DNA from 4 places in the Streptomyces sp. NPDC110618 genome. Region 4 is predicted to be linked to each of the others. Evidence: riboswitches for the same ligand, from Rfam matches in the RefSeq annotation. Region 4 holds a riboswitch; each other region holds the start of a gene.
The links. A riboswitch is a leader RNA that binds a small molecule or an ion and turns the genes downstream of it on or off. The one in region 4 is predicted to bind cobalamin.
Positions count from the first base shown of each region.

Region 1: it holds a riboswitch for cobalamin, as region 4 does, so the genes downstream of both, ACZ7L7_RS12910 (cobalamin biosynthesis protein) here and ACZ7L7_RS17230 (ABC transporter substrate-binding protein) in region 4, are expected to answer to the same signal.
Region 2: it holds a riboswitch for cobalamin, as region 4 does, so the genes downstream of both, ACZ7L7_RS14010 (energy-coupling factor ABC transporter permease) here and ACZ7L7_RS17230 (ABC transporter substrate-binding protein) in region 4, are expected to answer to the same signal.
Region 3: it holds a riboswitch for cobalamin, as region 4 does, so the genes downstream of both, ACZ7L7_RS34300 (ribonucleoside-diphosphate reductase subunit alpha) here and ACZ7L7_RS17230 (ABC transporter substrate-binding protein) in region 4, are expected to answer to the same signal.

Region 1 covers NZ_JBVKBN010000005.1:393,860-401,412, reverse strand. The annotation lists gene ACZ7L7_RS12930 (inorganic phosphate transporter) at 1-324, shown strand, start outside; gene ACZ7L7_RS12925 (hypothetical protein) at 353-574, shown strand; gene ACZ7L7_RS12920 (nSTAND1 domain-containing NTPase) at 608-4,834, opposite strand; gene ACZ7L7_RS12915 (CU044_2847 family protein) at 4,821-5,177, opposite strand; cobalamin riboswitch at 5,364-5,503, shown strand; gene ACZ7L7_RS12910 (cobalamin biosynthesis protein) at 5,605-6,546, shown strand; gene ACZ7L7_RS12905 (cobyric acid synthase) at 6,543-7,553, shown strand, end outside.
Region 2 covers NZ_JBVKBN010000006.1:181,308-188,860, reverse strand. The annotation lists gene ACZ7L7_RS14040 (aldo/keto reductase) at 1-372, shown strand, start outside; gene ACZ7L7_RS14035 (LLM class flavin-dependent oxidoreductase) at 388-1,260, shown strand; gene ACZ7L7_RS14030 (hypothetical protein) at 1,249-1,563, opposite strand; gene ACZ7L7_RS14025 (ATP-binding cassette domain-containing protein) at 1,556-2,398, opposite strand; gene cbiQ (cobalt ECF transporter T component CbiQ) at 2,395-3,144, opposite strand; gene ACZ7L7_RS14015 (energy-coupling factor ABC transporter substrate-binding protein) at 3,151-3,501, opposite strand; gene ACZ7L7_RS14010 (energy-coupling factor ABC transporter permease) at 3,498-4,211, opposite strand; cobalamin riboswitch at 4,242-4,424, opposite strand; gene ACZ7L7_RS14005 (LysR family transcriptional regulator) at 4,519-5,421, opposite strand; gene ACZ7L7_RS14000 (RidA family protein) at 5,518-5,913, shown strand; tRNA gene ACZ7L7_RS13995 (tRNA-Gly) at 5,956-6,028, shown strand; gene ACZ7L7_RS13990 (FadR/GntR family transcriptional regulator) at 6,159-6,872, shown strand; gene ACZ7L7_RS13985 (hypothetical protein) at 6,872-7,553, shown strand, end outside.
Region 3 covers NZ_JBVKBN010000030.1:72,203-79,755, forward strand. The annotation lists gene ACZ7L7_RS34290 (GlxA family transcriptional regulator) at 1-699, opposite strand, end outside; gene ACZ7L7_RS34295 (ribonucleotide-diphosphate reductase subunit beta) at 932-1,945, opposite strand; gene ACZ7L7_RS34300 (ribonucleoside-diphosphate reductase subunit alpha) at 1,945-4,296, opposite strand; cobalamin riboswitch at 4,417-4,540, opposite strand; gene ACZ7L7_RS34305 (GNAT family N-acetyltransferase) at 4,593-5,093, opposite strand; gene ACZ7L7_RS34310 (DUF3311 domain-containing protein) at 5,135-5,395, opposite strand; gene ACZ7L7_RS34315 (GntR family transcriptional regulator) at 5,564-6,328, opposite strand; gene ACZ7L7_RS34320 (extracellular solute-binding protein) at 6,638-7,553, shown strand, end outside.
Region 4 covers NZ_JBVKBN010000008.1:153,510-161,062, reverse strand. The annotation lists gene ACZ7L7_RS17235 (FecCD family ABC transporter permease) at 1-242, opposite strand, end outside; gene ACZ7L7_RS17230 (ABC transporter substrate-binding protein) at 239-1,456, opposite strand; cobalamin riboswitch at 1,705-1,889, opposite strand; gene ACZ7L7_RS17225 (MFS transporter) at 2,073-3,716, opposite strand; gene ACZ7L7_RS17220 (IclR family transcriptional regulator) at 3,938-4,696, opposite strand; gene ACZ7L7_RS17215 (cupin domain-containing protein) at 4,867-6,027, shown strand; gene ACZ7L7_RS17210 (fumarylacetoacetate hydrolase family protein) at 6,030-6,857, shown strand; gene ACZ7L7_RS17205 (maleylpyruvate isomerase N-terminal domain-containing protein) at 6,881-7,516, shown strand; gene ACZ7L7_RS17200 (FAD-dependent oxidoreductase) at 7,544-7,553, shown strand, end outside.

The sequences.
Region 1 (7,553 bases), on a different contig from region 4:
CTGCCGGCCGCCGCCCTGGTCGGCGCGATCGCGGAGTGGGTCACCGGCTTCGGCAGCTGGGGCACCGGTCTGGTCGCGGCGTTCCTGGTCGCCTCCAGCGCGGCGATCTGGAAGATCTCGCGGCGCGAGGTCGTCGACCACACCAACGTCAACGAGCCCGAGCCCGAGGAGCCCGCGGGTGTCGTGACCACGGCGGTCGCGGCGGTCGCTCCGCCTCCCACGGCGGCCGCGGTGACCGAGGACCTCACGGCCACGATCGCGGCCCCGGTGACCGAACCGGCTCCGTCCCCGGCCCCGGCCCCGTCGCCGGCCACCACCGTCTGACCCCCCACCCGGCGAAGGAAACACCACCATGAAGATCGACTGGGCGGCTCTCGGCTCCGTCTTCGGCGTCAGCCTCGTGGTCACCGTGGCCCTCGTGGCCCTGTTCACCCTCGGCATCGCGGGCCTCGCGCGCCGCGAGCGGGCGACGGAGCAGGGCGGGTCCGCGGCGGGGGCTGTGACCGGTGCGTACGCGTGCTTCGCGGCTTGTGCGGCGGCTGTGGGGTACGGGATCTATTTGATCGTGGCCTGACCGGCTCTGACGCGCCCTGTTCCGCGCTGCCCCTTAGCGGGGCTTGGCGGGGCAGGGCGCTTTTTCGTAGGACGCCGGGGGGAGGTCCTTGCGGAGGGTGGGTGGGTCGTAGCCGGTGAGGGGGACGCAGAGGGCCTTGACGAGGGCGTCTGGGTTCAGGGGGATCTGCCAGGTGCCCCACTCCGTGCCGTAGTGCAGGACGTTGTTGTGGATGCGCCAGGCGCCCTCTTCCGCCAGGCCGTCCAGAAGGCCCTCCGGCTTCTCGCGGTCCTCGGACCACAGTTCGACCCCAGATCCCGAGTTGTAGCCGGATGCCAGCACGATGCGCCCGTCGGACCCGTAAGCAGCAATCACGGGCTTCTGTCTGACGGGAAGCCGCCGACGCTCCTGCCCCGTGCCGGGATCCAGCAGGGCCAACCCGTCGCGGAGCATCACCGCCAAACGTTCTCCGTCGTCCCGGAAACGCAGGCCCAGCCGGTGAGACGCGTCCATGAGCGGCCCCACACGCCATGTGGTCCTGCGTCCCTCGGCGTCCTCGGGATCCCAGAAGGTGACCGTCCCGTCCTGCCGGAGCACCCAGGCCGTCCCGTCCTTGGGCGAGACCTCGATCGCCAGACAAGGCGCCCGCCTCCCCCCGTCGTCGCAGTCGGGCGCGTGGGCCGAGGTGAGATCACCCCGGCTGTCCAGCCGCTGGACGCGGTCCGTGCCGAGCACAAGGAAGTCGTCGTCGCCCAGCGAGCGAATGTCCCGTACCGAGGGCGCGCCCTTCGCTTCCCTGACCAGACGCAGTTCTGTGGGCCTGCGCTCGTAGAGCGCCCATCCCGTGTCCCCGAAGATCACCAGGAAGCGTCCGCTCCTGCTGAAGACGACGCTGTCGGCGCCCTCACTGAAGTCGGTTCCCGTGACGTGAAGTTCCCGCTGGTGCTTGCCTGCGCGTACCGAGATCAGCAAGCGGGCCTCCGGCAGCGCCGAGGCCCGGGCGGTGCCGACCATGGCCCACTGCCTGCCGTGCCGAGCGAAGGCGGCCGACTCCTTCCAGTCCTGCTTCGGCAGGCGGTGAACCGGAGTCAGCCGGAAGGACACGAGATCCCGGTCGCACAGGACGTACAGGATCGGGTCGCCTCCGCGCCGCGAGGTGATGACGTCGCGCGTGCCGTCGCGGCATCGCTCCCGGGGCTGCACGTAGGCGATGGGCCGCGAGGTCAGGTAGTCCGCACCGGTCGCGGTGTCGTGCCAGACGGCATCACGTGTCACGTCACCGCCGACGAAACGGCCCGTCGCATCCGAGACCGTCTGTGCCCGATACCTCCCCGCCACCCGGATCCGGTTGCCGGTGGCCGGGTTCCGATAGCTCCCGTCGAGCTCCCGCACCCCAGCGGCCCCCAGCGTCCGGCCGCCCGCTCCGATCAGTGCCGCGTCGAACGGCCCGTCCGTCCACCGCCGCGAACCGGAACCCAGCACGTGCGCACGCACGGTCTCGGGCTCCCTGGCATCCCCCGTGGGTGCCTCCTCACGGAGGACAACCAGTGTCTCCTCCTTGTCCTGGCCATCGACCAGGGCGGCATCCATCAGGCATGTGTTCGCCGCCGGCACGCCGGGCGGCGCCTCGCTCCTACGCCTGCGGTCCGTGTCGCGCAGATACACCCGCAACCGGTCCCGAGCCCAGCCGCTGAGGCACGTGCCTGCCCCCTCGTACTCCTCCTCCGCCTCAGCTGCCATGTACAACACCACCCTGCCGTCCCCCGAGAAGTCCAGCGCGACGCCCGTCGCCCCCATCCACCCCGGACGTGCCTCCCACTCGTCCACGACCCCGCCATCGCGGGACCGCCACACTCTCCCCTGCCCCTCAGGTCCCGCTGCCGCCACCCGCGCACCGTCATCGCTCACCGCGACCGAGTCGACGCCCTCGGGCACACCGGGCAGGCGGTGCTTGCGCGGCATGCCGGAAGGCAGCCCGGTGATGACCCACCCCCGCACCCCACCTCGGACGCCCTCCTCCAGCACAGCCACCCTGCTCCCGTCCGCCGAGGAAGCCAGTGCCATGACCCGCCCCTCCAGGAACCCCTCACGGACGCTCCGAGCCATCGACATGCCGGGGTAGGCATTGAGGAGCGCCTTGTACGACTCCTCGGTCGGCTCCGTCCGATGAGCGAGCACCGCCAGTGCGGCTCCCTCGACGGGATCCTCGTCGAGCCGCTCCATCGACAGCGTCGCCAGCTCATTCGCCGCCGCCACCCGGTCCTTGTGCTCCGCGTCCCGCCCCGCCTGCGTGATGAAGTACGTCAAGCTCGCCGCAACCACAGCCAGCACCGCCACCAGGGCCACCGCGGTCCGCCCCCGCCGCACCGACCGACGCTGGTACTGCCTGCTCAGGCGAATGAACTCGGTTTCCACGGACGACAGTTCCCCGGCCCGCACCCCCGCCCGCCCCCGAGCCGCCCCCAACTCCTGCCCCCGCAGCAGCAGATCCTCGTGCCGCCCGCTCTCCTCCCACTCCCGGACCCGCCCCCGGAGCTTCTCGTGCCAGGCCAGGAAGTCACGGGACTCGTCCAGCCACCCCCGCAGGGTGGGCCATTGCCGGACCAGTGCCTCGTGCGCCAGCGCCACCGTCTCCCGCCCCGAGCTGTCCCGTGAGATGACCAGCAGCCGAGTCCCCGCCAACGCCTGTGCGGCCACGCGCAATTCAGCCGGCAGTTGGTCGAAGGACCGCGCGACCCGGGCGTACTCCTTGCCCCGCACCGGACGCGCCAGCCGCTCGAAGAGACGGCGTGCCGTCGCCTCGTCGGGACCGTCCGAGGACTTGCAGACCTGGGTGAGTTGATGGTCCGCGTACCGGGACAGCGCTCCCTCCACGCCTCCGATTCCCCGGTACGCGGCGTGCGTCAGGCGGCCGTGCTCCCTGCGGTCCCACAGCTCCGCCAACGCGAACTCGACCAGCGGGAGCGCCCCCGGCTCGCCCCCCGCCTCCGCCACCAGCAGTTCCGGCAGGCCCGGTTCGAATTCCACCCCCGGAATCGCGTCGACCGGGCGGCGGACCACCTCGTCCAGCTGGGCCGGGGTCATGGGGGCCACCATCTGGACCGTGCCGCTCAACGCCTCCGCGCGGCCGCCCGTGACCAGTTCCTCCAGAGACGCCGAGCGCAGCGTCGCCAGCACGCGCAGGCGGCGGCGCTCCGGGTGCGTGGCCCGGGCCATGGGCAGCAGTACGTCGAGCAGCGCACGCGCGTCCGCCGGGCGCGCCCCTACCGTCTCCTCGAACTGGTCCAGCAACACCACGTGTCCGGCCGGGCCCGACTCCCTCAGCACGGCCGCGCCCAGCAGCGTCGCCGTCTCGCGGTCCCGGCCCAGGTCACGCGCCAGGTCCCGTACCGACGGGAACTGACCCCTCAGCGCCTCCCCCAGCGTCCGTACCGGGTCCACGTCCGGCTGGCCCGCGAAGTCCGTCACCGAATAGCCCGCCGCGCGGAGCAGGGGCAGTACCCCGGCTCGTACCAGCGAGGACTTCCCCACCCCCGACGCCCCCGCCACCGGCACGAACGGGTGCTCGCGCAGCGCCTGCGCGATGCGCCGGCTGTCCGCCTGGCGGGCGAAGAACACCGCCGCGTCCTGTTCCCGGAAGGCCTCCAGGCCCCGGAAGGGGGACGGGCACAGGGCAGGGTCCAGGCCCAACAGGTACGCGGCCGGGATGAGGTACGCCGTGCTCGCGCCCGCCCCCGTGTCCGCGGCCACCGTCATGCCGACGACCCCGCCCTGTTCCGTGTCCCAGACCGGGCCGCCCGAGAAGCCCCGGCCGATCGTTCGTTCCCTCGGCTCCATCGACGTCCAGCCCTTGCCCACCGGGGCTCGGAGGCGGCCGTCCACCCAGACTCCGTGGTCGTCGGTGCGCAGGGGGAAGCCCAGGACTCGGAACGGGTGGTCCCAGACCGACGTACCGCCCGCCAGGCGTACGGCCCTCGTCCCCGGCACCGGGTCCAGGCTCAGCAGCGCGATGTCGCCGCCGCCGTCCGACGCCACGGGGCGCCAGTGCGTGACCCGCGCCGGTACGCGGGCGGAGGGGACGGTCAGCAAGGGGAAGTCGACCGCCACCGGCTCGCCAGGCGGCACCGGCTCCGTGTCGGGCACCCCCAGCGCGTTCGCCACCACATGCGCGCACGTGCACAGCGTGTTCTCGGCGATCAGGAAACCCGTGCCGGTGACCTGGCCGTCCGTTCTCCAGAAGCGGGCGATGCCGAGGGGGAGTTCGTCGTCAGGGGCCGGCATCGGTGTCGCGCTGGGTGGGCAGTTCGGGGGCGTTCGCCCAGTTCATGGTGACCGTGAAGTGCGCCTCGGTGGAGCCCCGGGCGACGACCACGCCCGCCTCCGCGCTCAGCGTGATGCCGAATTCGACCGTGACCGAGTCGGGCGATCTGGGCAGGGCGCGGGCGTTGTCCAGGACCGCTCCCAGCGCCGGGCGGACCCGGGCGAGCGCCTGTTGGAGGGTTTCCGCCGCGCCCGCGACCTGGCCGCCGCGCGAGACGCGCTGCACCCCGGCCGGTCCGTCGCCCGCCACCTCCAGCAGCACGATCTGCCCGTCGTCCAGCACCATTTCGCCCACGTACGCCACGGACCCGGCCTCCCCCTCGGCTGTGCTCGGTCGGTTCAGGTATTCCAGTTCGTCACCTCACGCAGCCGCAAGGTGATTCCCCGTAGTCAGCTCATGTGGGTGAAACACCTGAGGCATCGTCGCCCCCACAGACCCGGTGTGGGCCTCAGCACACTCTCCCCTCGCAGGTCAACGGCAAGTTGACGGCTCATTCGGGGGCGTGGTGGACTGCCCGAGCCAATTACGGCGGCAGGAGAGGAAGCCGGTGCGAATCCGGCGCGGTCCCGCCACTGTCACCGGGGTAGTAACCCCCGGGAGCCAGGAACTCTCACCGCCGGTCTCGTCGAGCCAGGGCGTGGACACCCTGAGTGAGGACATATCGCGATGCCCGCATGCCGATCGACATCCAGCACCAGAACCCTTTCTGACTCCACGATCGGCTGAGCCGATGCGGGCCGATCGCGTCTTCGCGTACGGCACCGCCGCCGGCCTCCTGGGCGACCTGCTGCTCGGCGATCCGCGCCGGGGGCATCCGGTCGCCGTGTTCGGGCGGGCCGCGGGCGCCGTGGAACGGCTGTTGTGGCGGGACGACCGCGGCCGGGGCGTGGTGCACGCGGGCGTGTGCGCCGGTGGCGCCGTGGCGCTGGGGGTGCTTGCGTCGCGTGCCGTGCGCCGGTCCCCGATCGCGTCCGTCGCGTTGACCGGGGTCGCCACTTGGGCTGTTGTCGGCGGGACTTCGCTCTCCCGCGAGGCCCGGACCGTCGGGCGGGCCCTTGAGGCGGGGGACATCGAGGCGGCGCGATCCCGGCTGCCGCATCTGTGCGGGCGGGACCCGCAGGCGCTGGACGCCGACGGCATCGCGCGGGCCGTGGTGGAGTCCGTCGCCGAGAACACCTCCGACGCCGTTGTGGGCGCGCTCGTGTGGGGCGCCGTGGGCGGGGTGCCGGGGCTGCTCGGCTTCCGGGCCGTGAACACGCTCGACGCCATGGTCGGCCACAAGTCGCCCCGCTACCTGCGCTACGGCTGGGCCTCGGCCCGCCTCGACGACGTCGCCGGCTGGCCGGGGGCGCGGCTGACCGCCGTACTCGCCGCCGTCGCCGGGGGCGATCCGCGGGGTGCGGTACGGGCCTGGCGTGCCGACGCGGACAGGCACCCGAGCCCCAACGCCGGGCCGGTGGAGGCGTCGTTCGCCGGGGCGCTCGGAGTGCGGCTCGGCGGGACCCTGTCGTACGGCGGGCGTGTGGAGCACCGGCCGGTGCTGAACCCGGAGGGACGGGCCGTGGAAGTCGCCGACATCGAGCGTGCCGTACGGCTGTCGCGGCGGGTGAGCTGGCTGACGCTGGGGGTCAGTGCCGCCGCGCGCCGCGTGGTGCGGGGGAGGCGGTCATGAGCGGCGGGGGGCTGCTCGTCGCCGGGACGACCTCCGACGCGGGCAAGAGCGTGGTGACCGCCGGGATCTGCCGCTGGCTGGTCCGGCAGGGCGTCAAGGTCGCGCCGTTCAAGGCGCAGAACATGTCGCTGAACTCCTTCGTCACCCGCGAGGGCGCCGAGATCGGGCGGGCGCAGGCCATGCAGGCGCAGGCCTGCCGGGTGGAGCCGACCGCGCTGATGAACCCCGTGCTGCTCAAGCCGGGCGGCGATCAGAGCAGCCAGGTCGTGCTCATGGGCAAGCCGGTGGGCGAGCTGAGCGCGCGTGGCTACCACGGCGGACGGCAGCAGCAGTTGCTGGGGACGGTGCTCGACTGCCTCGCCGAGTTGCGGGGCACGTATGACGCGGTGATCTGTGAGGGGGCGGGCAGCCCGGCCGAGATCAATCTGCGGCGCACCGACATCGTCAACATGGGCATCGCCCGCAATGCCGATCTGCCGGTGGTGGTGGTCGGTGACATCGACCGGGGCGGTGTCTTCGCCTCCTTCTTCGGGACGGTGGCGCTACTGTCGCCCGAGGACCAGCGGCTGATCGCCGGGTTCCTGGTCAACAAGTTCCGCGGCGACGTCTCGCTGCTGGAGCCCGGCCTGGACATGCTGCACGGCCTGACCGGACGGCACACCTACGGCGTACTGCCCTTCCAGCACGGGCTCGGCATCGACGAGGAGGACGGGCTGCGGGTCTCCCTGCGCGGTGCCGTGCGCGAGTCCGAGGTCTCCTCCCCCGTCGGCGAGGACGTGCTGCGCGTGGCCGTGTGCGCCGTGCCGCTGATGTCCAACTTCACCGACGTGGACGCGCTCGCCGCCGAACCCGGCGTCGTGGTGCGGTTCGTGGACCGGCCCGAGGAGCTGGCCGACGCCGACCTCGTCGTCGTCCCCGGCACCCGCGGCACCGTCAAGGCGCTGGAGTGGCTGCGCGCGCGGGGGCTGGCCGACGCCCTGGTGCGCCGGGCCGCCGAACAACGGCCC
Region 2 (7,553 bases), on a different contig from region 4:
CGCGCGGGCCGCGACATCACCACCAGCCGCTCCAAGGTGCTCCCGGAGCGCTTCGACCTCTCCCGCCCCGTCAACCGCGCCCGGCTGGACGCCGTCGAACGCCTCGCCGCCATCGCCGACCAGGCCGGACTCACCATGATCCAGCTCGCCCTCGGCTTCGTCACCGCCCACCCCGCCGTCACCACCGCCCTCATCGGCCCCCGCACCCTGGACCACCTGCACGCCCAGCTCGCCGCCGCCGACACCGTGCTCCCCGCCAACGTCCTCGACGCCATCGACACCGCCGTCGCCCCCGGCACCGACCTCGCCCCCGACGAGCGGCACGACACCCCGCCCGCCCTGCTCGACCCGGCCCTGCGCCGCCGCCACTGAAGGGGGACCGCAGTCATGGCACCGCCCACCTTCGGCATCATGACCGCACCCTCACAGGTGCACTACGACGACATCCTCCGCGTCTGGCGCGAGGCCGACGCCATCCCCGAGATCGCGCACGCCTGGCTCTTCGACCACCTCATGCCGATCTTCGGCGCCCCCGACGGGCCCACCTACGAGGGCTGGACCCTGCTCGCGGCCCTCGCCGCCCACACCCGGCGGCTGCGCATCGGAGTCATGGTCACCAGCAACCGATTCCGGCCCCCGGCCCTGCTGGCGAAGATCGCCACCACGGTCGACATCGTCTCCGGCGGCCGTCTGGACTTCGGTATCGGCGCCGGGTCCCGCCCGGACCACCCGCTCGCCCGCCGCGAGTACGACGCCCACGGCCTGCCCTTCCACGACGCCGCCCGCGCGGTCGCCGCCCTGGACGAGGCCTGCACAGTGATCCGCCGCATCTGGACCGAGGAGGAGCCCTTCGACTTCCACGGCACCCACTACCACCTCACCGGCGCCTTCGGCAGCCCCAAACCCGTCCAGCGCCCGCACCCGCCGATCCTGATCGGCGGCCGGTCGAAGGCGACCCTGCGCGTGGCCGCCCGGCACGCCGCCGTCTGGAACATCCCGGGCGGTGACATCGATGACGTCACCGAGCGCAGCGCCCTGCTGGACCGCTACTGCGAGGACCTCGGCCGCGACCCCGGCACCCTCACCCGCTCCCTCCACCTGCCCGTCTCCTACGACCGGCCCGCCGAGACCCGGAAGGCGATCCGGGAGGCGGTCGACGCCGGGTTCGGGCACCTCGTGCTCGGGCTTCCGGCGCCGTACCCGGCGCAGGTCGCCCGCTGGACCGCCGAGGAGCTGATCGGCCCCGGCTCAGCGGCCTGACCGACGGCGCCCGTCGCCCTCGCGGGTGTCCCGCACCCGCCCGGCCACCTCGCCGAGCACGGCGCACACCGCGCAGCCGGTGCCCGCGCACACGTGCACGGCGCCCACCTCGGCGAGCGCCTCCGCCACCTCGTCCAGTACTTGGCGGAGTTTCTCCACAGTGCCCGACAGCACACGCACCCGGGCATTCTGGCCACCCACCTGACGGCGGGCGGCCAGCAGACGGGCGAACTCCTCGCCGGACACGGCGATGAGCTCCTGCCCGTCCACCTCGACCGGACGACCCCGGGGAGCGTCAGCCATCGGCCGGTGCCGCAGCGACCAGCGCGGCAAGCTCCTCCGGCGTACGCGGGCCGACGGCGGCACCGCTCAACAGGCCCTGCGCCCGCAGCAGTTCGGCGGCCGCCACACCCCACGGCAGGCGAAGCCCCGCCCGCGCCAGCAGATCGGTGCGGGCGAGCATCGCGGGCGCCGGGCCGGTGCGCACGCCTCCCGGGGTGAGCAGGGCGGCGTCGTCGGCCCAGCGCAGGGCGAGGTCGACGTCGTGGGTGGCCATGACGACCGTGGTGCCGCCGGCGCGCAAGCGGTCGAGGGTGGCCAGCAGGCGCTCCTGCCCGTCCGGGTCCAGGCCCGCGGTCGGCTCGTCGAGGATCAGCACGCGCGGCCGCATCGCCACGGCACCGGCGATCGCGGTCCGCTTGCGCTGACCGTAGGAGAGCAGATGCGTGGGCCGCTCGGCGAGCGCCGTGATGTCCAGGGCGGCGAGCGCCTCCTCGACCCGTGTGCGCACCTCGGCGTCGGACAGGCCGAGGTTGAGCGGGCCGAACGACACGTCCTGCCCGACGGAGGCCGCGAAGAGCTGGTCGTCGGGGTCCTGCACCACCAGCTGCACGGTCGTCCGCAACCGGGTCAGCCCCTTGCGGTCGTACGACACCGGCCGCCCCTCGACGGTCAGTCGACCTTCGCGCGGCCGAAGTCCCCCGCTCAGCAGCCGCATCAGCGTGGTCTTGCCGCTGCCGTTGCGGCCGAGAAGCGCCAGCGACCTGCCCTCGGACACCGCGAAGTCCAGTCCGTCCAGGACGGTCGGCCCTTCCTCGTAGGCGTAGGACGCGCCTTCGAGGGCCACCAGCTCGGTCATGACAGGGGACCTTCCAGTACGAGGGTGAGGGCGACCAGCGTCAGCAGAAGCGCGCAACTCGCCACCGTGAAACGGACCGAGACCCGGGCCTCGGGCACCAGCACGCGCAGCGTGCCCTCGTAGCCGCGCCCGGCGAGCCCGGCCTGGAGCCGCGACGCCCGGTCGAAGGCACGCACGAACGCGGTGGCCCCGAGCCCGCCCAGGGACCGCCAGGTCGCGGCCCGCGTGGTGTGCCCGAGCCGCGCGGCCTGCGCCTCGCGGACCCGTCGCACCGAGTCCAGCAGCAGGAAGCTCATCCGGTACGTCACCAGCGCCACGTCCACCACGGCCGGGGGCACCCCGGCCTTCACCAGCCGTGGCAACAGGTCCGACATCGGCGTGGTGAACGCGAACAGCAGCACGCCCAGCGAGGCCGCCGAGGTGCGCAGCATCAGTTCCCCGGCCCGTACGGCGCCGTCGTCGGCGTACGACACGAATCCCTCGGGCCCGCCCACCTGGATGAGCAGGGTGGCCGCGCCGGTGACGCAGAAGCCCAGGGGCACCCGGTAGGCCCGCCAGAGCTTCCGGCCGGGCACACCCGCCGGACCCAGCAGCACCGTCAGGGCGGTCACCAGGACCAGCGCGGCACCCGGCCAGGGCGGCAGCGAGATCGCGAGCACGGTCAGGCCGAGCCCGAGCACGGCCTTGTCCACGGGATGGCGGCGGCGCCAGCGGCTGCTGTGCGCCGCCGCGTCGATCGGCAGCACGGGGCGTCAGCCCTCTTCGCCGTCGGACTCCTTGGTGCCGCCCACGCGCTCCAGGGCCCGCTGCTCGCCCTGCCTGCGGCCGCGCCGCAGGCCGAAGTAGTAGGCGAGGACACCGGCCCCGAGGGCCGCCTGGAGGGAGAACAGCGCCGACTCGATCTCGCCGGACGGTGGTTCGTACAGCGGCGAGAACCACGGCTCGTAGTCCGGTTCGATCTCGGTGATCGCGGTCTCGGCCTCGCCGTCGGCGCCGGTGAACGGCTCCTCCTTGTGATCGCCCATCCCGAACACCAGCGGCGCGACCGCGAGCAGGACGACCGCGAGCAGGAGCAGCAGGTTGATCTTCGTGTTGCGGTTCATCGGGCCACCGCCTCCGTCTCCGTCGACCCGGTGCGGGCCTGCCTGCCGCCGGAGATCAGCACGCCGAGCCGGGTCAGCTCGCCCTTGCTGGACTGCACCAGCAGCCGCATCACCAGCACCGTGAGAAGACCCTCGCTCACCGCGAGCGGGATCTGGGTGACGGCGAAGATGGAGCCGAACTTGCCGAGCGCGCCCAGGAATCCGCTGCCCGGGTCGGGGAACGCGAGCGCGAGCTGGACGCTGGTGACGCAGTACGTGGACAGGTCGGCGACGAAGGCGCCGCAGAACACGGCGACCATCAGCGGGACGTCGTAGCGCCGCAGCAGCTTGTAGACGGCGTATCCGGCCCAGGGGCCGACGATCGCCATCGAGAAGACGTTGGCGCCGAGCGTGGTCAGCCCGCCGTGCGCCAGCAGCAGGGCCTGGAAGAGCAGGGTGATGGTGCCCAGCACCGCCATGATCGGCGGCCGGAACAGGATGGCGCCCAGGCCCGTGCCGGTGGGGTGGGAACAACTCCCCGTCACCGAGGGCAGTTTGAGTGCCGACAGGACGAAGGTGAAGGCGCCGGAGGCGCCGAGGAGCAGGGTGCTCTCGGGATGCTCCCTGACCTCACGGGTGAGGGAGCGGACTCCGTGGACGACGAACGGCGCGGACGCGACACCCCAGGCGACGGCGTGCGCCGGTGGCAGGAAACCCTCGGCTATGTGCATGGCGCAGCAGACCCTCTCCAGCACCTCGTGGATGGTTGACGTGCCCTGGCCGGTCTCCTGGCTGACGGGTGACACCGCCCGGCTCCGCCTTCCCGGATCACTACGATCCAGTGGCTGCCCGCGAGGGCCGGAGCCGGACTTCCCGATCACAGTGGCGAGGGCCGCACCGGTTTCGCACCGGATTTCCCGTTCACCAAGGCCTGGTGACAGTAATGCCTGATCAGCTCGGCTGACAAGCGCGCCTCGGGGGCGCAGGGGCGGCGCACGCGGGCTCACTCGCGCGGAGCACGCACCGTGTCCGGCAGGCTCACTGGGCCGCCTTCGGGCTGACGGTCCCCAGGAGATGGGCGACCAGGGGGTTCCGGTCGGATGTGCGCCACGCGACAGCGACCCGCGTCCGCGCGGTGCCGGGTTCGATCCGGTGGAAGGCGACCCCCTTGAGGCGGATGCGCCGGATGCTCGCCGGTGCCAGCGAGACGCCGAGCCCGGTCTCCACCAGGGCGCACACGGTCTGCCACTCCACCGCGTCCTGGACGACGTCCGGTACGAACCCGGCCCCGGCGCACAGGTCGAGGATCCGGTCGTACAGCCCCGGACCGACCTCCCGGGGCAGCAGGACGAACGGTGCGCCGGCCAGGTCGGCGAGTCGAACGGTCCGCCCGGCGGCCAGCGGGTGCCCGCTGGGCAGGACCGCGACGAAGGGCTCGGTGAGCACGGTGCGGAAGTCCAGCTCCCCGTCCGGCTTCTCGGGCTCCCGCAGCAGACCGATGTCGAGGGTCCGCTCGCGCAGCGCGGTGAGCTGCGGAGCGGTCGTCATCTCCCGGATCTCCAGCCGCACTTCGGGGAACCTGTGCCGGAAGTCGCGCAGCAGACCGGGCAGCACGGTCAGGGCGAGCGAGGCGGCGAACCCGATCCGCAGCCGTCCGGTCCGGCCGCTGCCGACCGCGCGGGCGGCGGCCAGACCGTCGGCGAGGTCGCTCAGGGCCCGGCGCGCGGCGGGCAGCAGCTCGTGCCCGACCCGGGTGAGCGCGACCCGCCCCGGCTCACGGGTGAACAGCGCGTGCCCGACCCTGTCCTCCAGCCGGCGGATCTGCTGGCTCAGCGGCGGCTGCGCGATGCCCAGGCGGGCGGCGGCGCGTCCGAAGTGCAGTTCCTCGGCGAGGACGACGAAGGCGTGCAGCTGGGGGAGGGGCAGTTCGGGGCGCTCCATGGTCCTCCCTCTGCGTGTCTCCATACGCGTAGAGATATCGGTCGATGCCATTGACAGTATTCGACGTATCGACCCTGGTCACCTAGCGTTCGGCGCATGACAGAGCGACGCGTGATCCTCAGCGGCTCGACGTTCGAGGAGCAGATCGGTTACGCCCGTGCCGTGGTGGACGGCGACTGGGTGCATGTGTCCGGGACGACCGGCTTCGACTACACCACGATGACCATCTCCGACGATGTGGTGGAGCAGGCGGAACAGTGCCTGCGCACCATCGAGTCCGCGCTCACCGAGGCGGGCTGCACCTTCGCGGACGTGGTGCGGGTGCGCTATCTGCTGCCCGAGCGCGCGGACTTCGAGCCCTGCTGGCCGGTGCTGCGCCGCCGGTTCGGCGCGGTCCGCCCGGCCGCGACGATGATGGTGTGCGGGCTGGCCGACCCCCGGATGAAGATCGAGATCGAGGTGTACGCGCGGCGCCGAGCGGATGCGGTATAGTCGATCTTGCGCTGGTCACCCCAAATCCGGGGAACCGGTGATGCGTTGGTGGTCCAAGGAAAGACGCCCCGCTTCCTGCGGGGAGATGCAGGTGCAAGGCCTGCCCGGCGCTCCAGAAAATGGCCCGTCCCGAACTCCGGGGCGGGCCATTTGCGTTGCCCCACACGAGCCGACTTGTTGACGCCCTGTCTACGTAGTGGTTGAGTGGCTGAGCCACTGGACCACTGCACTGCTGGGAGGCAGGGATGGGCGCACTGCCGCGCGAGAGCACGGTCGACCTACTGGAGAAGCGGCTGCGGGAGGACATCCTCGGCGGCCGCCGCCCCGCCGGGAGCTATCTGCCGCCCGAGCGGGAACTGGCGGACGAGTTCGGGGTCAACCGCACCACGCTCAAGCACGCGTTCGGACGGCTCGTGCAGTCCGGGCTGCTGGAGACCAAGCACGGAGTCGGCACCCGCGTCCGGGACTTCCTGCGCCACGGCGGCGCGGATCTGCTGCCCATGCTCGTGGGGCACAGCCCGGACTGGATCGGCGAGATCTTCGAAGTGCGGCGCAGTATCGGCGAGTTGATCGCCGAGCGCGCCGCCGCCCGCGCCACCCCGGCCCAGGCCGCCGACCTGCGCCGCCTGCTGGCGGCCGTCGGTGAGGCGGAGGGCGGCGAGGCGGCCCAGCTGGCGGACGCCGAGGTGCACCGGGCACTGGCTCGCGCCACCGGCAACCGGGTGTACGTCCTGCTCACCAACACCCTCTTCAACGCCTACCTGCCGGTCCGGGCGGCTCTGGCCGGCCCCTTCGCCGACGCGCGCACCGCACACGACCGGCTGGCCCCGGTGGTGGCAGCGGTGGCCGCGCGCGACGAGGCGGCAGCCCGCGCCGCGGCCGGCGTCTACCTGTCGACCACGGAACGCATCATGCTCGACGACCTCGCCCGCGCCCGCCGGCGCCGGGCCGGTGCCTGATGAGCGCCCGGACGACGACGTTCGGCGAGACGATGCTGGGCCGGGTCCGCCTGGCCGGTGAGGACAGCGACCGCCCGATGCGACTGGACCTGGTGGTGCGCACGGAGTCCGTGCTGCTGCCCCACCGCACGACACGGGCACGAGTGACCGGCCGGGTCCGTATCGCGGGCCGGGCCGACGACGCCGAAGCCGTCGGCGAGTTGGAGATATCGCCGCTCGCCCGCCGCCGCATCCGCTACCGGATCCGCTTCACCCTGGACGGCCGCCGCCTGGCCCTCGACGGCTGGAAGTCCATCACCCCCGCCCGGCCCGTCGCCTCGATGACCGTCCTGCCCTTCACCCTGTACGAGGACGGCGAACGGGTGGGCGAGGGCCGACTGCGTTTCCCCCTCACCACCGGCCTCGCCCCCTTCCTGGCGAGCTTCCGCTTCCCCCGCGCGACCGAGGGGGCCGGAGACCTCACCCCCCGCTGGGACGGCAAGCCCGGCCGGACCGAGGTCTGGTACACGACGCTCACCGACCCGGCGACCGGCGCCGGAATCTGGCTGCACCACGAAGTCGTGGCCCCCACCGACGGCTCCCGCGCCCACGCGCACGGCTGGGTGGCCCTCTTCCCCAAGGACGGCCCCGTCGAGCACGCCCGCTTCGGGCCCGTGCCGTGGACCGGACAGGGAGCGGGAT
Region 3 (7,553 bases), on a different contig from region 4:
CTCGACGGTGACCTCCTCGTCCAGGTGCCGCTCCATCCAGGCCAGGACGTCGCCGACGGTGTCGCACTGCGAGCGGGGCAGCGGGCGGTCGATGTACTGCGCCTGCCCGCCGTCCCGGTGCGGCGGCACCACCATGCGCCGGGCGATGGCGTTGGCGACCTCCACGCCCTGCTCCTTGCGCACCAGGTGCAGACAGGCATCGATGCCGGCGGCCGTACCGGCGGAGGTGATCACCGGGTCCTCGTCGACGTAGAGCACGTCGGGCTCGACCTTCGCGCGCGGGTAGCGGCGGGAGAGCTGCTCGGCCTGCATCCAGTGCGCGGCACAGCGCCGTCCGTCGAGCAGCCCGGCGGCGCCGAGCACGAACACCCCGGAGCAGACGCTGAGCACCCGGGCACCCCGGTCCACGGCGCGGACCAGGGCCTCCAGCAGCGCGGGCGGGTACTCCCGGTCGATGTAGTGGCTGCCGGCCGGGACGACGATCAGATCGGCCTCGTCCAGCCGGTCCAGGCCGTGCGGGGTGCTGACCGTGAAGCCGGGGACATGGGTGGTCAGCGAGGGGCCCTCGGCCGAGACGACCGCGAAGTCGTACACCGGGAGCCCCTGGTCACTGCGGTCGAGGCCGAACACCTCGCAGACCACTCCGAGTTCGAAGGGGTGCACACCGTCGAGCAGGACCACCGCCACGTTCTTCAGCATGCGGCCAGTGTCGCACGCCGTTGGCAGTAATTCGATGGTGTGCGGCAGTCCTGCCACTGTCAGGAGTGTTCTCACCGTACGACGATTACTTCATGGACGCATTCATCGGAACCCTGACCGTGACCGTTCTCTTCCTCCTCCTCGCGGCCCCGGCGCTCGTGGGCATGCGCCACGAGCGCCGGATCGACCGCCAGCTGAACGCGGACCGCCCCACCGGGGCGGACCGCCCGGCTCAGAAGTCCTCGTCGAGGTCGACGGTGCCTTCCACCGCCACCTGGTACGCCGAGGGGCGCCGCTCGAAGAAGTTGGTCAGCTCCTGAACCCCCTGCAGCTCCATGAAGGAGAAGGGGTTCTCCGAGCCGTACACCGGAGCGAAGCCGAGCCGGGTCAGCCGCTGGTCGGCGACGCACTCCAGGTACTGGCGCATCGACTCGGTGTTCATCCCCGGGAGGCCGTCGCCGCACAGGTCGCGCGCGAACTGCAGCTCGGCCGCGACGGCCTCCCGCAGCATGTCGGTGACCTCCTGCTGGAGCCGGTCGTCGAACAGTTCCGGCTCCTCCTTGCGGACGGTGTCCACCACGTCGAAGGCGAAGCTCATGTGCATCGTCTCGTCCCGGAACACCCAGTTGGTGCCGGTCGCCAGGCCGTGCAGCAGGCCCCGGCTGCGGAACCAGTAGACGTACGCGAAGGCGCCGTAGAAGAACAGGCCCTCGATGCAGGCCGCGAAGCAGATCAGGTTGAGCAGGAAGCGCCGCCGGTCCGCCTGTGACTCCAGGCGCTCCAGCTTCTCCACCTCGTTGATCCACTTGAAGCAGAACCCGGCCTTCTCGCGGATGGAGGGGATGTTCTCCACGGCGTCGAACGCGGCGGCGCGGTCCTCCGGGTCGGGGAGGTAGGTGTCCAGCAGCGTCAGATAGAACTGGACGTGCACGGCCTCCTCGAAGAGCTGGCGGCTCAGGTACAGCCGCGCCTCGGGGGAGTTGATGTGCTTGTACAGCGTCAGCACCAGGTTGTTCGCGACGATCGAGTCACCGGTCGCGAAGAAGGCGACCAGCCGCCCGATCAGGTGCTGCTCGGCGGGGGTCAGCTTCGCCAGGTCGGCGACGTCCGAGTGGAGGTCGACCTCCTCGACGGTCCAGGTGTTCTTGATCGCGTCCCGGTAGCGCTCGTAGAAGTCCGGGTAGCGCATGGGGCGCAGAGTCAGTTCGAAGCCCGGGTCGAGCAGGTTCTGGTTACGGGTGGACATTACTGGCAGGCCTCGCAGGACTCGGGGTTCTCAAGGGAGCAGGCGACCGCCTCGGGGTCGGCGGCCTGCTGGACGGGGACGGTGGCCTGGGCGGCGCGGGCGATCCGGGTCGCCGGGCGCGAGCGCAGGTAGTACGTGGTCTTCAGCCCGGACTTCCAGGCGTAGGCGTACATCGAGGAGAGCTTGCCGATGGTCGGCGTCTCCAGGAACAGGTTCAGGGACTGCGACTGGTCCAGGAACGGGGTCCGGGCCGCCGCCATGTCGATCAGACCGCGCTGCGGGATCTCCCACGCCGTGCGGTACAGCTCGCGCACCTCCTCCGGGATCCAGGCGAAGCCCTGCACCGAGCCGTTGGCGTCGCGCAGCGCTTCCCGGGTGCGGGCGTCCCACACGCCCAGCTCCTTGAGGTCCTTCACCAGATAGGAGTTGACCTGGAGGAACTCGCCCGACAGCGTCTCGCGCTTGAACAGGTTGGACACCTGCGGCTCGATGCACTCGTACACGCCCGCGATGGAGGCGATGGTCGCCGTGGGCGCGATCGCCAGCAGCAGCGAGTTGCGCAGCCCGACCCCGGCGATCCGGGAGCGCAGCGCCGCCCACCGCTCCGGCCAGGTCAGCTCGACGTCGTAGTGGTCGGGGTGCAGCACGCCCCGGGCCGTACGGGTCTTCTCCCAGGCCGGGAGCGGGCCGTTGCGCTCGGCGAGGTCGGCGGAGGCCTCGTAGGCGGCGAGCATGATCCGCTCGGCGATCCGGGTGGACAGCGCCTTGGCCTCGGCGGAGTCGAAGGGCAGCCGCAGCTGGAAGAAGACGTCCTGCAGACCCATCGCGCCCAGGCCCACCGGACGCCACTTGGCGTTGGAGCGGCCCGCCTGCTCGGTCGGGTAGAAGTTGATGTCCACCACGCGGTCCAGGAAGGTCACGGCCGTGCGGACCGTCTCGTCCAGCCGCTCCCAGTCCAGGTCGCCGTCGCGCACGAAGGCGCCGAGGTTGACCGAGCCCAGGTTGCAGACCGCGGTCTCCCCGTCGTCGGTGACCTCCAGGATCTCCGTGCACAGGTTGGAGGAGTGCACGACATGGCCCGGCAGCGCGGTCTGGTTGGCGGTGCGGTTGGCGGCGTCCTTGAAGGTCATCCAGCCGTTGCCGGTCTGCGCCAGGGTGCGCATCATCCGGCCGTACAGATCGCGCGCCGCGATGGTCTTCCGGGCGAGCCCGGCCTGCTCGGCCTTGCGGTAGGCGGCGTCGAACTCCTCGCCCCACAGGTCCACCAGCTCGGGCACGTCGGCCGGGGAGAACAGGCTCCACTGCTCGTCGGCGTTGACCCGGCGCATGAACTCGTCCGGGATCCAGTGCGCGAGGTTCAGGTTGTGCGTACGGCGGGCGTCCTCACCGGTGTTGTCCCGCAGCTCCAGGAACTCCTCGATGTCGGAGTGCCAGGTCTCCAGGTACACCGCCGCCGCGCCCTTGCGCCGCCCGCCCTGGTTCACGGCCGCCACCGAGGCGTCCAGCGTCTTCAGGAACGGCACGATGCCGTTGGAGTGCCCGTTGGTACCGCGGATCAGCGAACCCCGGCTGCGGATACGGGAGTAGGAGAGCCCGATGCCGCCGGCGTGCTTGGAGAGCCGGGCGACCTGGTGGTAGCGGTCGTAGATGGAGTCCAGCTCGTCCTTGGGGGAGTCCAGGAGGTAGCAGGACGACATCTGGGGGTGCCGGGTGCCGGAGTTGAACAGCGTGGGGGAGGAGGGCAGGTAGTCGAGCCGGCTCATCAGCCCGTAGAGCGCGGCGACCTCGTCCACGGACCGCGCGCTGTCGTCCTCGGCGAGTCCGGCGGCGACGCGGAGCATGAAGTGCTGGGGCGTCTCGACGACCTTGCGGGTGATCGGGTGCCGCAGCAGGTAGCGGCTGTGCAGGGTGCGCAGCCCGAAGTAGCCGAAGCGGTCGTCGGCGCCGGTGTCGATGACCGCGTCCAGCCGCTCGCCGTGCAGCCGTACGAACTCGGCGGTCCGGTCGGCGATGAGCCCCTCGCGGTGACCGACCGCCACGGACTCGGTGAAGCGGGTGACGCCCTGCGAGGCGGCCTCGGCGGCGATGGAGATGGTCAGCAGCCTGGCGGCCAGCCGCGAGTATGCGGGGTCCTCGGAGATGAGCCCGGCGGCCGCCTCGGTGGCCAGTTCGCGCAGCTCCGCCTCGTCCGCGCGGGCGGACCGGCCGCGCAGCGCGGCGGCGGCGACCCGTCCGGGGTCGGCGTCGGGGAGGTCGGCGGTCAGCTCGGTCAGGGTCCGCAGCAGCGCGGCACCGGGACCGTCGGTCTCCACCGGTGCGGCTGAAGCCGGATCGGCTGGCGCGATGGTCACGTGGGGCTCTCCCTCGCTCGGCACGGGGCCACGCGGAGGGCAGCGGGCAGCACGAGCGCACGGGGCGTCGCGTCCACCGGCCCATCCCACGAGGCCCGGACGTCGGGCACCCGGACCGGACGGCCGGGCGCACTGTCGGCAGGTCCTCGGACTGAACAGGCGTGCGGAAACACGCCAGTACACCGTTGCGGGACAGTTCCGGATTCGCACCGGATTCCCCTGCGGCGACAGCGAGCATGAGCATACATCTTGTGCCGGGCCGCGACGCCACCCCCAGATGTTGTGTCGCGCTGGCTTCAGAGTGTCAACTCATAGGTGAGCAGAGTGAACTCGGGGTGCTCCGGCAACGGGTGCCAGTCCCGCTCCGGGGCGCGGTTGAAACCCAGGCGTTCGTAGATGCGGTGGGCGGCGCGCATCGAGGGCTGGGTGGACAGGACGATGCCCGCCGACGTGCCCGTGGCGCGGTCGACGCACGCCTGGACCAGGGCCTGGCCGACACCCCGGCCGCGGGCCTCGTGGGCGACCGCGAGCATACGGATCTCGGCCTCTCCGGGGCGGGCGAGGTCGGCCATCGGACCGCCGGAGGGGACGTAGGTGACGCCGCCGAGGAGGCGGCCGGAGTCGGCGGCGACCAGGACGTCCGCGGCGGCGGCGCGCCTGGCCACGTCCTTCAGCTCGCTGAGGTACCAGTCGGCGTCGCCGAAGGCGAGCAGTCCGTCCCTCAGGTACGCCTGCGCGGTGATCTCGCCGAGTTCGTCGTACTCGGCGGGTCTGGCCGGCCGGATCTCGAAGTCCATGGAGGAAATTCTGTACGAGTCCGGCCGCGCCCCGCGCCGGTTCACTCGCCGTCGGGCGCCGCCCCGCGGGAGCGCCGGTCGAGCCGGCGCAGCGTGTACGCGGCCAGGGTCAGCGCGGTGGTCAGGACCACCCACGCCAGCTGGTACCAGTAGAAGAACGGGACGCCGGCGACGGACGGTTCGGCGCGCGCGTAGGAACCCACCCACAGCATCGCCACGAAGGGGGCGATCAGGCAGAGGGCGATGAGGACGCGGACCGGTGTCACCACGGGCTGTCCGCTCGTTTCCGGGGTGTCCGGCATCCGGGGCCCTCCCCTCGCCGCAGATCCGTGCAACGCGCAGGCAATGTAGGCCACGGGCCGCGGGAGCGGAACCCCTCCGTGTCTTTCGTTCGCCCTGGGAGCCATTCCGGCCGACACGAAGGCCCTCCCGTCCTCGTGGGACAGGAGGGCCACCGGGGCGCGACGGGCCTATTCCGCGGGCCGCTTGAGCCGCGCCACGAACTTGTACCGGTCGCCCCGGTACACCGAGCGCACCCACTCCACCGGCTGTCCGTCGCGGTCCAGGGAGTGCCGGGAGAGCATCAGCATCGGCAGGCCCACGTCCGTGCCGAGCAGGCCCGCCTCGCGCGGCGTGGCCAGCGAGGTCTCGATGGTCTCCTCGGCCTCGGCGAGGTGGACGTCGTAGACCTCGGCCAGCGCGGTGTACAGCGAGGTGTACTTGACCAGGGACCGGCGCAGCGCCGGGAAGCGCTTGGCGCTCAGGTGGGTGGTCTCGATGGCCATCGGCTCGCCGTTGGCCATGCGCAGCCGCTCGATGCGCAGGACGCGTCCGCCCGCGGTGATGTCGAGCAGGTCGGCGAGCCGGTCGTCGGCGGTGATGTAGCCGATGTCCAGCAGCTGGGAGGTCGGTTCCAGGCCCTGGGCGCGCATGTCCTCGGTGTACGAGGTCAGCTGCAGTGCCTGGGAGACCTTGGGCTTGGCGACGAAGGTGCCCTTGCCCTGGATGCGCTCCAGCCGGCCCTCGACGACCAGTTCCTGGAGGGCCTGGCGCACCGTGGTGCGCGAGGTGTCGAACTCCGCCGCCAGCGTGCGCTCGGGCGGGACGGGCGTGCCCGGCGCCTGCGTCTCCGTCATGTCGAGGAGGTGCTTCTTCAGGCGGTAGTACTTGGGCACGCGCGCGGTACGGACGGTCGCCCCACCCTCGTTCTCCGCACTGCTGACGTCGGTGCTCATGCTCTGCCTTCCAGGCTCCGGATGCGGCTCACATTCGTGATCCCTTCTATATACCGTCGCCACTGCTTTTGGTCTAGTCCATAAAGGCGAGTGGTCTAGCGGATGAGATTACTCCGGCAACGCTATTTTCGCTGCCTTCTTACTTAAAGGTTCCTGCATATGTAGGTCGCATAACGGCTGGTCAGCGCCCTTTCTGACCCCCTTGACAGGAATTTTGGTCTGGTCCAAGCTCCACCTACTGGTCTACACCATTGGTCCAGGTCCCGGCCCATGGGCGGGGGGTCCATGGGCATCCCTGAGGAGGGTGGCGTGAAGCGCAAGCTGATATCCGCGATCGGTGTCGCGGCAATGATGGTCTCCATCGCGGCGTGCGGGGGCGACGACGGCGACGACGGCAAGACGGCCGGCGCGGACGGTTACGCGGGCCAGACCCTCACGGTCTGGGTGATGGACGGCTCGTCCCCCGACCAGTGGCAGAAGGACGTGGCCGCCGCCTTCGAGAAGAAGACCAAGGCGAAGGTCAAGTTCGAGGTCCAGCAGTGGAACGGCATCCAGCAGAAGCTGACCACCGCCCTGTCGGAGGAGAACCCGCCGGACGTCTTCGAGATCGGCAACACCCAGACCCCGGCCTACGCCAAGACCGGCGGCCTGGCGGAACTCGCCGACCTGAAGTCCGAGATCGGCGGCGACTGGACCGAGTCCCTGAACAATTCCTCGGTCTTCGAGGGCAAGCAGTACGCGGCGCCCTGGTACTTCGCCAACCGCGTCGTGCTCTACAACAAGAGCATCTGGGCCGAGGCCGGTATCAAGGACACCCCCAAGACCCGGGACGAGTTCTACGCGGACCTGAAGAAGATCGGCGAGAAGACCGACGCCGAGCCGATCTACCTGCCCGGCCAGAACTGGTACCACTTCGTCGGTCTCACCATCGGTGAGGGCGCCGAGCTGGTGAAGAAGGACGGCGACAAGTACGTCTCCAACCTGGACGACCCGAAGGTCGCCGCCGCCATGGAGACGTACAAGAAGTTCCAGTCCCTCTCCAAGGCCCCGAAGGACAAGGACGAGGCCACCCCGCAGCAGGGCGAGGTCTTCGGCAAGGGCAACGTCGGCGCCTTCATCGGTATGGGCTGGGAGGCCGGCATCGCCACCGAGGCCAACCCGAAGATCGAGAAGGAGATCGGCTACTTCACGATCCCGGGCGCCACGGCCGACAAGCCCGAGGGTG
Region 4 (7,553 bases):
GCCGTCAGCGCGCGGGGCAGCCGCACCTCCTCGACGATCACGGTCCAGCGCGGGTCCTTCGCGGCGCCGCCCAGCAGGACCCGTACCACCTCCGCGACCGGCACCCGGTGGGAGCCGGTCGCGACGGTGAGGACGAACAGCGCGGCGGTACCGGCCGCGAGGGCCAGGACGACGGCAGCGCGCCGCCGCCCCGGTCGCGTCGCTGCCGGCTTCTCGGGCTCGATGGCCAGGGCCGTCGTCATGCCTTGGGCACCTGCCGGTAGAAGGTGAAGGTGTGGCCCTTCGCCTGCTCCGGGTGGAGCAGCGCGAACAGGTCGGCGAGGACCAGGTCGGGGCGCAGGACGCCGCGTTCGTAGTACTCGTTGCCGCCGCCGGGGCCGAGCGCCTTGGTGTTCGTCCAGACCTCGCCGTCGCTGACGGCCTTCAGCTTCCCGTACCGGGGGTCCGCCTTCTCCGCGTCGGCGGTGGACTTCCACCGCTGGTCGGCGAGCCAGACCGGGGCGTCGCCGCCCTTGGCGTACACGGCCTCGAAGTTGAGCTGGAGATTCCCGGAACCACCCTTGCCCGACCAGGGGTAGGTGCCGCCGGCGTCCTTGATGAGCCGGGCCGCGTAACTGCCCCCGGCGGGCATGTACCAGGTCCCCTGATACATCGTGCCGGGCAGCACCTGTACGGGTTCGGACACCTTGGCCGCCTTCTCGGCGACCTCGCGGTAGTCGGCCTCGACGGTGTCGAACAGCTCGTCGGCCCGCTTCTCCGCGCCGGTGAGCGCGGCCATCGCCTTCACCCACTCGGCACGGCCGAGCGGACTGGGCTCCAGCCACTCGGCGTTGGCGACCACCGCGATTCCCGCCTGACGCAGCTTCGGGTACTGCGGGTCGTCGGTGCCCTGGGTCATCAGGACGTCCGGCTGCTCGCCGATGACCGTCTCGGCGTTGATGGCGCGGTCCTTGGCGTACTCGGTGACCTTGCCCTCCTCCACCCGCTCGATCACCTCGGCGGAGGAGATGTTCGCCTTGCTCGCGACACCGGTCAGCACGTCCAGGGTGCCGGTCTCGGTGAGCAGCGGCAGATGGGTGGTGGAGGCGGAGTACAGGCTCTTGATCGGCACGGTGATCTGCTGCGCCTTGGCCAGCGCCCCCGTCAACTCCGGCTTCGGAGCACCGCACTTGACCAGGACGTACGACTCCGGCCTGCCCTTCGGGTAGGGCTCCTTGACGGTGAGGACCTGGTAGCTCTTCTCGTAGCGGAGGGTGAAGTTCTTGGCGTGCTTCACCTGCGACTTGACCGGGAAGTAGTCCGTGCCCGGGTCGAAGTCCTTGATGCAACCAGCCTGCGGCGCCTGCGCTTTGGCGCCGGCGGGGGCATCGGGGTCACCGCACGCGGTGAGCGTGAGGGCGAGGACGGTGGTGAGGACGGCGGCGGCCGAGGGCAGGAGGGAACGACGTACGGACACAGGCAGCTCCGGATGGCATGCGTGACAGACGCACCGGCAGCGCGCGGCACGCGGTGGCGGTGCGGTGAAGGGGCGTACGGGGAAGGCCCGTTGAGAAAGGGGAGGGAGGCTCGCTAGAACCGGAAGCGGAGCAAGGGCACGTCACTCGTCACGCGACGGCTCCGACGGAACACGGGCAGCCCACGGCCGCCGACACACCTGCACAGGCACACGAGTGCCACCGCCTCTCTCGGGGAAATCCGCCCCGTACTTCGAGGTGCGACGGCGTGAGTCTCCTGACTCGGGATCACAGCTTCTCCGGCCTTCCCACCCCTTGCGGGACGGTGGCCATGGGCGGAGTCGCTCCCCCTACACAGTGGCGGTACCGTGCCGGATTCCCACCGGCTTCCTCGTTCCGCCGTCGCTTGTCGGAACGAAGCATCGCAGAACGGGGGTTGGGCACGCCAGGGCGCCTTTTGTGCGATCAGCCACAGGAACCGGCAGCGCAGTGCGCCGGAGCGGTCAACTCATGCTCCGGCGCGCGGGTTTGCCGCCGGGCATCCGTCCGGCGGCAAAGGCGGACGCGCCCGCCGGACACGGTCTCCGGCGGGCGCGGGTTCGGGTGTGGACGTGGTGGTCAGGGGCGGGCGGCGTCGGCCGTCGGCTCCGCCCATTCGGTCGGGGGAACCGTGGCCGAGGTCTTCGCCTCGTTCGCCGCGTCCGAGCGGATGCCGATCATGCCGAGGGCGGCGAGGGCCGCGGCGACCAGGGCCGCTACCGCGCAGACCAGGTACGCCGTGCTGAAGCCGGTGCCGAGGGCGTCCAGGGCCAGGCCGTGGGCGGCGGCGCCCGGGGCTTCGGCGGGCAGGCTGTTGACGGCGATGGGGCCGCCCGCCTCGGCTATCTGACGGGCCGCCATCGCGTCGCCGCTGGACAGGGTGGTGGCCCCGGACAGGCTGGACGTGAAGGCCGAGCCGGCGTTGCTGAGGGCGACCGCGCCGACGACCACCGGGCCGAGGGCGAAGCCCAGGTCGCGCAGCATGTTGGTGGTGGCGCTGGCCATGCCGGACAGATGCGCGGGCACGCTGCTGAGCGCCACGGCCGTCACGGAGCTGACGCTCAGGGCGAAGCCGATGCCGATCAGCAGGGCGGGCAGCAGGAACGGGCCGAGGTCGGTGTTCGTGACGTCCAACTGCGTGCACATCAGGGCGCCGATCGCGATTAGCACGAAACCGGAGGTCAGCAGCCAGGCCGGGGCGACCCGGTGGAGCAGCCGGGAGACGACCGGGATGAGGACGAACGCCGGTCCCTGCAGGAGCAGGAAGGGCAGTGCCACCCGGATCGGGTCCTGGTGCTGCACCGGGCCCAGCCACATGCTGGAGGCGAAGCAGGCGCCGAGGAAGGCCAGCATGCCGATGACCGCGGCGAGGGAGGAGACGGCGAAGGCGCGGTTGCGGAACAGCCGGAGGTCGAAGATGGGGGACTCCGCGCCCAGTTCGACCACCACGAAGGCCAGGAGGATCACCACGCCGAGGGCGAGGGAGAGCATGACCGGCAGGGTCGTCCAGCCGGACTCGGGGCCCTCGACGGCGGCGAACAGCACCAGGATGAGGCCGATCGCGAAGGTGATCTGACCGGCCACGTCGAGCTTGCGGCCCTCGGGCGCCCTGGACTCCGTGGCCAGCGTGGCGGTGAGCGCCATGCTGACCAGGGCCAGGCCGACGAGCACCCAGAACGAGCCGCGCCAGGAACCGACCTTGGCGAACATGCCGCCGATCAGCGGCGACACGGCGGCACCGGCGGACAGGAACCCGGCCCACACGGCGACAGCGTGGGACCGCTGGCGCGAGTCACGGGTGACGGCGGTCAGCGCGGTGAGCGAACCGGGGAACATGGCACCGGCGCCGAGGCCGTTCAAGGCGGCGCCGATCCACAGCACCTGCACGGAAGGGGCGAGGGCGGCGACCGTGCTGCCCGCGGCGACCAGCGCGGTACCCGCCAGGACGAGCCTGCGGCGGCCGAACAGGTCGCCGAGGACGCCGAAGGTGAACTCGAAGCACACCACCGCGAGCATGAACGCCGCGGTGATCCAGGTCAGTTGTGAGCCGTGGGTGTTGAGGTCCTGCTGGAACAGTCCGTTCAGCGAGGCCGGCAGCGCGTTCGCGGTCTGTGCCACGAAGACCGCGCCGCAGGCGGCAGCCAGTGTTCCCGCGTAGCCCGGCGTCCGGGCGGCCCCCGCGGTTGGGCCCTGGGACGTCGTCGTCCCGTTGTTGAACGTCATTGCTGTTGTTCTCCCTGACTGGGACTTCGGGTCTCCGGGGGCGGGACTCCGAAGTGTGGAAGCGCTCGGCTCCGCGCACGCGGTGGGGGAGAGGGGCACGGCGCGCGTCCGGCGTGGTGCCGTGGAGAATGGCATTTCGCTTTACGTCGCGTCAATGAAACGGACGGAAGATAATGCAACTGTTCTCTATGTAAGACAGTTGGGGTGTGCCTGGGGACGCGCTACCTCTCCTCCGCCAGGTCCCGTTCCACCGCCCGCGCCGCCGCCTCCAGCGTCGCCACCAGGGCGGGGAGCAGCTGCGCGTCGTAGCGGACGCTCGGCAGCGACACCGACAGGCCCGCCAGCGCCGTACCGTCCCGGTCGCGCACCAGGACGCCGACGGCGACGAGGCCGCGCTCGGACCGCTCCCGGTTCACCGCGAAGCCGTTGCGGCGCAGGCGGCGCAGCTCCGTCCGCAGCCGCCCCAGGTCGATGTCGTCGGCGTCGCCGTACAGCTCCACCAGCTCCTCGTCGTCCAGCTCGGCGAGCAGCAGCAGGCCCGCCGTGGTGCGGTGGGCCGGGAAGACCATCCCCTCCCGGGAGCCGACCCGCAGTGCCTGCCGGCACTCCACGCTGGCGATGAACCGCACCGTGTCCCCGGTGCGGACGATCAGGTTCGTCGTCTCGTCCAGGAGACCGACGACCCGGTGCAGATGGGGGAGCGCCACCGCGCGCAGCCGGGAGACCAGGGACTGCGAGTGCGCGGCCAGCTCCAGCACCGGGCCCGCGCGGTAGACGCGGTCCTCGCCCTGCACCGCGAAGTCCCGGTAGACGAGCATCGCCAGGATCCGGTGGGCCGTGGAGCGGGCGACCCCCAGCCGCTCCGCGAGCTGCGCCACCGTCGCCCCGCCCTCCAGCTGCAGGATCGTCGCCGCGCGCAGCGCGTGGTCCACGCTGGCGATGGGGTAGGGCGGGGGAGTCTTCAGCGGCTTGTCGTCCATGGCGATCTCTCGGATTCTGCGGCGGCGGGGCCGCGGCAGTACTCGGATTCTGCGGCGGCGGGGCCACGGCGGTACTCGGATTCTGCGGCGGTCGGCCCCAGCGAGGTGCTCGGATTCTGCTGTGCAGAATTTCCATGTTCTCTCAGCAGACAGCTTGCACGCTGAACCCTGTGACTGAGTCCTCCCTCACCCCAGACATGGCCCACGGCTCCCCGGTCCGGCTGCAGGCAGTTGACGCCGAGGGACAGCCCGACGTCACCCCGGCGCTCGAAGAGCTCTACCGGGGCTTCGAACAGGAACTCCTCGTCCCGCTGTGGACCGAGATCGGCGACCTGATGCCCGCCCACCCGCGCTCGCGCGCCGTGCCGCACCTGTGGCGCTGGCGGAAGCTGCGGGAGCTGGCCGCCCAGGCCGGCGACCTGGTCCCGGTCGGCCGGGGCGGCGAGCGCCGAGCCATCGCGCTGGCCAACCCCTCCCTCGGCGGGCGCCCCTTCGCCACGCCGACCCTGTGGGCCGCCATCCAGTACCTGATGCCCGGCGAGGACGCCCCCGAGCACCGCCACACCCAGCACGCCTTCCGCTTCGTCGTCGAGGGCTCCGGCGTGTGGACGGTCGTCGGCGGCGACCCGGTGCCGATGAACCGCGGCGACTTCCTGCCGCAGGCCGGCTGGAACTGGCACGCCCACCACAACGCCACCAGCGAGCCCATGGCCTGGATCGACGGCCTGGACATCCCCTTCCAGTACGTCACCGAGGCGCAGTTCTTCGAGTTCGGCCGGGACGAGATCACCGACGCCGAGCGGATCACCCCCGAGCGGTCCCGCTCCGAGCGGCTGTGGGGCCACCCCGGCCTGCGCCCCCTGTCGGCCGCGCCCGCCTCCCCGGGCAGCCCGCTGCTGTCGTACAAGTGGGAGTACACGGACGCCGCCCTGCGCGACCAGCTCCTGCTGGAGAAGGAGGGCTTCGGCGGCACCGTCGAGCCCGGCCACGCCGCCGTCCGCTACACCAACCCGCACGACGGCTCCGACGTGCTGCCGACCATACGCGCCGAGTTCCACCGCGTCGCCCGGGGCGCCGAGACCGCCCCCGTGCGCGAGACCGGCTCCTCCGTCTACCAGGTCTTCGACGGCTCCGGCACCGTCACCGTCGGCTCCAGGTCGTGGACGGTGACCCGCGGCGACCTGTTCGTGGTCCCGTCCTGGGAGCCGTTCTCCGCGAAGTCCGAGGCCGGGAGCGACGACTCCGACTCCGGCGCACTCGACCTGTTCCGTTTCTCCGACGCGCCCGTCTTCGAGGCGCTGAGGCTCGACCGCACCCAGAAGGACGCCTGACCATGAAGCTCGCCACCCTCCGCACCGCCGACGGCACCCGCGCGGTCCGCCTCGACGGCGACCGGCTCGTCGACCTCGGCCGCGCCGACCTGGGCGAGCTGTTCGCCGAGGACGGCTGGCAGGACCGGGCCGCCGCCGCGACCGGAGTCACGTACCCGGTCGAGGGCGCCGACTTCGCGCCGGTCGTCCCCAACCCCTCCAAGGTCGTCTGCGTCGGCCACAACTACACCAACCACATCAAGGAGATGGGCCGGGAGCTGCCCGCCTACCCGACCCTCTTCCCGAAGTTCGCCGACACCCTCCTCGGCGCCCACGACGACATCGTCAAGCCCGACGAGACCGACGCCCTGGACTGGGAGGTCGAGCTCGCCGTCGTCATCGGCAAGCAGGTCCGCCGCGCCGACGAGCAGCAGGCCGCCGACGCCATCGCCGGCTTCACCGTCATGAACGACATCTCCGTGCGCGACTGGCAGTTCCGCACCATCGAGTGGACCCAGGGCAAGATCTGGGAGGCCTCCACCCCGGTCGGACCGTACGTCGTCACCCCCGACGAGGTCGGCGGCGTCCGCCCCGCGCTCACGGTCACCACGACCGTCGACGGCGAGGTCATGCAGCGGGACGACACGGGCACGCTGCTGTTCGACCCGGTCTTCCTGGTCCAGTACATCTCCACCGTGATCACCCTGCGCCCCGGCGACATCATCGCCACCGGCACCCCGGCCGGCGTCGGCAACGCCCGCGACCCGAAGGTCTTCCTGGTGCCCGGCCAGACCGTGGTCACCGAGATCGGCGGACTCGGCGCCTGCGTCAACAAGGTGGTGAAGGCATGACGACGGCTCAAGGTGGTCAAGGCATGACCACCGCCGCCCGCGGCCTCACCGACGCGCGCGCCTGGGCCCGTACCGGTACCGAGCTGCTGCTGGACGCCGTCGCGGGCCTGGACGAGCAGGCCTTCGCCGGGCCCAGCGTGCTGCCCGGCTGGACCCGCAAGCACCTCGTCGCGCACGTCGCCGCCAACGCCGACGCCCTCGGCAACCTCCTGCACTGGGCCGCCACCGGCGAGGAGACCCCGATGTACGCCTCCGCCCAGGAGCGCGCCGCCGGGATCGCCAAGGGCCCGCTGCTCTCGGCCGGTGAACTGCGCACCTGGCTCACCGACTCCGCGCACAAGCTGGCGGCGGGCCTGGACCGGCTCACCGACGAGCAGTGGCGGAACGAGGTCGTCACCGCCCAGGGCCGTACCGTCCCCGCCACCGAGATCCCCTGGCTGCGCGCCCGCGAGGTGTGCGTGCACGCCGTCGACCTCGGCACGGGTGTCGTCACCTTCGCCGACCTCCCCAAGGGCTTCCTGGCCGCGCTCGTCGCCGAGATCCGCGACAGGCGCGCTCTCGCGGAGCTGCCCGCCGGACCGCTTCCCGAGGTCGCCGCCTGGCTCGCCGGACGCCCGCACACCCTCACCGACGCCCCCGAACTCGGCCCCTGGCTCTGAGAGGTCAGTGACATGTCCCAACCTGATGTGATCGTCG